DNA from 2 places in the Nonomuraea sp. NPDC059194 genome. Region 1 is predicted to be linked to the other one. Evidence: riboswitches for the same ligand, from Rfam matches in the RefSeq annotation. Region 1 holds a riboswitch; the other holds the start of a gene.
The links. Region 1 has a riboswitch for cobalamin ahead of ACFXJ8_RS13615 (ribonucleoside-diphosphate reductase subunit alpha). Riboswitches for the same ligand answer to the same signal wherever they lie in the genome.
Positions count from the first base shown of each region.

Region 2: it holds a riboswitch for cobalamin, as region 1 does, so the genes downstream of both, cobN (cobaltochelatase subunit CobN) here and ACFXJ8_RS13615 (ribonucleoside-diphosphate reductase subunit alpha) in region 1, are expected to answer to the same signal.

Region 1 covers NZ_JBHZBH010000008.1:131,514-134,531, forward strand. The annotation lists gene ACFXJ8_RS13605 (helix-turn-helix domain-containing protein) at 1-324, shown strand, start outside; gene ACFXJ8_RS13610 (Bug family tripartite tricarboxylate transporter substrate binding protein) at 373-1,296, shown strand; cobalamin riboswitch at 1,301-1,499, shown strand; gene ACFXJ8_RS13615 (ribonucleoside-diphosphate reductase subunit alpha) at 1,587-3,018, shown strand, end outside.
Region 2 covers NZ_JBHZBH010000001.1:280,388-283,405, forward strand. The annotation lists gene cobG (precorrin-3B synthase) at 1-931, opposite strand, end outside; cobalamin riboswitch at 949-1,129, shown strand; gene cobN (cobaltochelatase subunit CobN) at 1,167-3,018, shown strand, end outside.

The sequences.
Region 1 (3,018 bases):
AGGCTGCCGCATCCGCAGCGGCTGGCTCCGCAGGACCGTCCGGTGCTGGCCGAGTTCCACCGGATCGGGCTCGAGGAGGACAAGCAGATCCTCATGGAGCTCCTGCCCGCCGCCTACCAGGCCGATCCCGCCTGGGTGAAGGTCTCGCGCGGCCTGGGCCGGATGACGCTGGCAGAGCTGGAGGCCTTCTTCGAGGAGTACATGCTGCTGCTGAAGAAATACAGCCATCGCGCGGCCGACGCCCCGCCGCAGGCCAGGCCGCTGCACATCCGCCTGCTCGCCATCCCGGCCGACCTGCCCACCCCGATGAGCGACTCTCCGTGACGAGCCCATAACATTGGGTGGAGGGGGCCGGGGTGACGGGGAGGGCGCATGCGCCGTCGGGAGTTCGTGGCGGGCGCGCTGGGCGCGCTGGGCGCGCTGGGCGCGCTGGCCTGCCTGTCCGGCTGCGGCACGCCCACGCGACAGGTTCCGAGCTTCTCCGTCGTGCCAGGCGGCGAGGCCTGGATCCCCGTCGCGCGGGCCCTTGAAGGGCAGCTCAGGCGCGGCGGGATGTCGGCAGGGGGCACCAGGCTGACCGTGACGGGCCTGCCCGCGCTCGCCGCCGCCGAGATCAGCAGGTCGAAGGAGATCGGCACGCCTCTGGCCAGGCTCGTCGGCGACGTCGAGGCCCTGGTGGTCACCGACGCCTCCCTGTTTCGCGAGTTCGACGAGTTCGCCCGGCGGCTGGTCGCCGACCCCGGCGGCACCGTGCTGGGCGGCAGGCCGCAGGGGGAGACCGACCACCTGCTGTTCGGGCTGGTCGCCCGCGGCCTCGGTGCCGACGCCAGAGTGCTCGACTACGCCGGCTACCCCACCACGAACGACGCGGCCGAGGCGCTGCTGGCCGGCCGGGTCGCCATCGCCGCGGGTCCGCTCGGCGAGTGGCGCAAGCCCCTCGACAAGGGGCGCGTCAGGGTGCTGGCCGTCTCCTCGGCCGAACGGGTCGAGGGCGTCGATGCGCCGACCCTGCTGGAGTCGGGCGTGCGGGTCGACTTCGCCGACTGGTGCGGCGTGCTCGGGCCCAAGGAGATGGGCGAGGGCGAACGCGCCCAGGCGGTCGAGCTCCTCGACGAGGTCGTCGGGTCCGAGCGGTGGCGGGAGGCCTGCCGTACGAAGGGCTGGAAACCGATCCCGCTCAGTGGCGACGACTTCGGCCAGTGGTTCGGCTCCGAGGTCGAGAGGACCCGCGAAGTGCTCAAGGACCTCGGCCTGATCGACACAACTTGTTGGGGTAGTTGCGTCCGCGGCCACTAGATGTAGGATCCTGGTCGTCGCTGGTTCGCCCGAGCAGGGCGAAGCAAAAGGGAAGCCGGTGAGATTCCGGCACTGCCCCGCAGCGGTGAGCGGGAACGACCGCCGTCACGAAGCACTGGGCCCATGGCCTGGGAAGCGACGGCCAGTAGGAAGCTGACGTACGCCCGCGAGTCCGAAGACCTGCCAGCGGTATGACCTGTCCAAGGCCTCGAGGGAGGGCCAGGGGGCCCTGCGGCGTGCCCGCGTGCTCTCGCCTGCCCTCACGGGGGCGAAGCTCGCGAGGAGAGAGCGTGACGCAGATCGTAGAGGTGGATCGCCGGCTGGCCATCGAGGAGGCCGCCGCCAGGGTGATCACCGATCCGGAGAACTCCAGGGTCGCCGCCAGGCTGCTGGCCGAGGAGATCGCCGACGAGGCCGCCGCCCACGGCGTGCGGACCTTCTCCGAGTCGATCGCGGCCACCCACGCCGCGGGTCTGCTGCAGGACGGGCTGGCCGCCTTCGTGGCCGCCAACGCCGCCGCCCTCGACGCGCTCGTGGACGAGGGCGCCGACGACAGGTTCGAGTACTTCGGCCTGCGTACTGTCTACGACCGCTACCTGCTGCGCCACCCGGAGACCCGCGGCGTGCTCGAACGCCCGCAGCACTTCATGCTGCGCGTCGCGTGCGGCCTGTCGGCGTCGGTCGCCGAGGCCGCCGAGCTGTACGCGCTGATGTCCACGCTGTCGTACCTGCCCAGCTCGCCCACTTTGTTCAACTCCGGCTCGCGCCGCGCCCAGCTGTCGTCCTGCTTCCTGCTCGACTCGCCGCGTGACGAGCTGGAGGGGATCTACGAGCGCTACGGCCAGGTCGCCAGGCTGTCGAAGTACGCCGGCGGCATCGGCATCGCCTGGACCAGGGTGCGTTCGCGCGGCTCGCTGATCCGCGGTACCAACGGCCACTCGAACGGCATCGTCCCCTGGCTGCGCACGCTCGACGCCAGCGTCGCCGCCGTCAACCAGGGCGGCCGCCGCAAGGGTGCGGCCTGCGTCTACCTGGAGACCTGGCACGCCGACATCGAGGAGTTCCTCGAACTGCGCGACAACACCGGCGAGGAGGCGCGCCGCGCCCACAACCTCAACCTCGCCAACTGGGTGCCCGACGAGTTCATGCGCCGCGTCGAGGCGGACCAGACGTGGTCGCTGTTCGACCCGAAGCAGGTGCCGCACCTCACCGACCTGTACGGCGAGGCCTTCGACGAGGCATACAAGGCCGCCGAGGCGGCGGGCCTGTACACCCGCCAGATCCCCGCGCGCACCCTGTACGGCCGGATGATGCGCACGCTCGCGCAGACCGGCAACGGCTGGATGACCTTCAAGGACGCCGCCAACCGCGCCTCCAACCAGACCGCGCGCCCGGAGAACGTCATCCACCTGTCCAACCTGTGCACCGAGATCCTCGAGGTCACCAGCGACGGCGAGACCGCCGTCTGCAACCTCGGCTCGATCAACCTGGCCGCCCACCTGTCCGGCGCCACCATCGACTGGGTACGGCTGCGCGCCACCGTCAGGACCGCGGTGCGCTTCCTGGACAAGACGATCGACCTGGGCTTCTATCCGACGCCCGAGGCCGAGACCGCCAACCTGCGCTGGCGCCCGATCGGGCTCGGCGTGATGGGCCTGGCCGATGTGTTCTTCTCGCTGCGCCTGCCGTTCGACTCCCCCGAGGCCCTGAGGCTGTCGACGC
Region 2 (3,018 bases), on a different contig from region 1:
TGACCAGGCCCGCCTCGGCGAGCCGGTCCGCGACCGGCTGGACGTCGTCGGGGGTCAGGTCGGGCAGCACAACGGTACGCCACGGGGTGACGCGGGCCTCGGGGGCGGCGTCGGCGAGCACGGCGGCCTGGTCGGCGGTCAGCCGGCCGAGCGGGACCACCACCTCGAGCGCGACCCTGCCGTCACGCTGCTCGACCGTTCCCGCATCACGTACCCCCACGCCTTGCGGGACCGTCCCCGCGCCTTCCGGGGTTGGACCGGTGTGGGGCAGGTGGGCGGCCAGCAGGGCGGGGCCGTCGGGGAGGTCGGTGACGCGCCACGCGGTGCCGTCGCTCAGCTCCACGAAGGCGCGGGCGGCGACGAGCATCAGCGGGACCACGTCGGCGACGCCCACGGGCAGGCCGGGCCGTACCCCGCCGAGCAGCAGCACTCCGCCGGACGGCGAGGTGGCCAGGAAGGCCACGTCGGCCCCGCAGGACAGCACGTCGCCGGTGCCGTCGTCCAGCGCGAAGAGGAAGCGGCCTGACAGCGCGGCCAGCTCGGGCGCGGCGCACAGCCCGCGGTCCAGGGCGGCGACCAGTGGCCGGACGTCCACCAGGGACGAGGGGGCGCGGCCCGCCAGAGGGGAGGCGAGGATGTTGCGCACCCGCTCGTGGGTTTCGGACGGCAGCAAGCCCGCCGCCGCCATCCGCGCCGCGAACTCCGAGGGCGCGCGCAGGCCACGGACCTGGACGTTCGCCCGGGAGGTCAGCTCGATCACGCCGGATCCGAGCGTGGCGGCGCAGTCCGCCAGCTCCCTGAGCTGGGCGGAGGTGAGCGCGCCGCCCGGGATGCGGACCCTGGCCAGGGCCCCGTCGGCGGCGGTGTGGACCTGCAGCGCCCCAGGACACGCATCAAGGCGTGCTTGTCCCGAAAAGTCATTTATGTCCACGCGGAGGATGGTAACCCGTCCAAAACCCTCTAGTCTGATCGCAGACGAGGGCGACGGAGGAAGCCGGTGCGAAGCCGGCGCGGTCCCGCCACTGTGACCGGGGAGCGAACCCCACCGCAGGCCACTGTCCGGCGACGGATGGGAAGGCCGGGGTGAGCGTCGATCCGGGAGCCAGGAGACTCCCGCTCTCGTGACACCCGCGACCGGGGCGAGGACCCCGAGGGAGGAGTTCCCTGTGCCCGAGAGCACGGCCGTTCTGCTGCTGTCGACCTCCGACACCGACCTGCTCAGCGCGAGGGCGAGCGGCGCGCCGTACCGGCTGGGAAACCCCGCCAGGCTCACGGTCGACGACCTGCCCGCGCTGGTCGAGGGTACGGACCTGGTGGTGGTGCGGCTCCTCGGCGGGCGCAGGGCCTGGGAGGACGGGCTCGACCACCTGCTGGCGGGCCCGCGTCCCGTGGTGGTGCTGGGCGGCGAGCAGGCGCCCGACGCCGAGCTGATGGAGCTGTCCACGGTCAGCGGCGGCGTCTGCGCCGAGGCGCACGCCTACCTCGCCCACGGCGGCCCGTCGAACCTGGCCGAGCTGCACTCCTTCCTGTCCGACACGGTGCTGCTGACCGGGCACGGGTTCGCCGCGCCCGAGCCGACCCCGACCTGGGGGCTGCTCGACATGGAGGGCGCCGTCTCCGAGGGCCCCGTCGTCGGGGTGCTCTACTACCGGGCCCACCACATGGCGGGCAACACCGGGTTCGTCCGGACGCTCTGCGAAGCGATCGGGGAGGCGGGCGGGCGCGCGCTGCCGATCTTCTGCTCCTCGCTCCGTACGGCCGAGCCCGAGCTGCTCGACACGCTGCGGACCGCCGACGCGCTCGTGGTAACCGTCCTGGCCGCCGGGGGCACCAAGCCCGCGACCGCGGGAGCGGGCGGCGACGACGCGGCCTGGGACGTGGGCGCGCTGGCCGAGCTCGACGTGCCGATCCTGCAGGGGCTCTGCCTCACCACGAGCAGGCAGGCGTGGGAGGAGAACGACGACGGCCTGTCGCCGCTCGACGCGGCCTCGCAGGTGGCGATCCCCGAGTTCGACGGGCGGATCATCACGGTGCCGTTCTCGTTCAAGGAGGTCGACGAGGACGGGCTGACCGTCTACGCGGCCGACCCCGAGCGCGCGGCCCGCGTGGCGGGCACCGCCGTACGGCACGCGCGGCTCAGGCACGTCCCGAACGCCGAGAAGAAGCTCGTGGTGATGCTCTCGGCCTACCCGACCAAGCACTCGCGCGTCGGCAACGCGGTCGGCCTCGACACGCCCGCGAGCACGGTGAAGCTGCTGGCCAGGCTCGCCGAGGAGGGCTACGACCTGGGCGAGGGCCTGCCCGGCGTCGCCGACGGCGACGGCGACGCGCTCATCCACGCGCTCATCGCGGCGGGCGGCCAGGACCAGGAGTGGCTGACCGAGGACCAGCTCGCCGCCAACCCGGTGCGCATCTCCGCCGACGCCTACCTCGCCTGGTACGGCACGCTGCCCGAGGAGCTGCGCGAGGCGATGGAGCGGCACTGGGGGCCGCCGCCCGGCGAGCTGTTCGTCCACGAGGGCGACATCGTGCTCGCCGCGCTCCGGGCGGGCAACGTCGTGGTGATGGTGCAGCCGCCGCGCGGCTTCGGCGAGAACCCGATCGCGATCTACCACGACCCCGACCTGCCGCCCAGCCACCACTACCTGGCCGCCTACCGCTGGCTTTCGGCCGAGTTCGGCGCGCACGCGATGGTGCACGTGGGCAAGCACGGCAACCTGGAGTGGCTGCCGGGCAAGTCGGCGGGCCTGTCGGCGGCGTGCGGGCCCGACGCGGCGCTGGGCGACCTGCCGCTGGTCTACCCGTTCCTGGTGAACGACCCCGGCGAGGGCACGCAGGCCAAGCGGCGGGCGCATGCCGTCCTGGTGGACCACATGGTGCCGCCGATGGCGCGGGCCGACACCTACGGCGACATCGCCCGCCTGGAGCAGCTCCTCGACGAGCACGCCTCCATCGCGGCGATGGACCCGGCGAAGCTGCCCGCGATCAGGGCGCAGATCTGGACGCTGATCCAGGCGG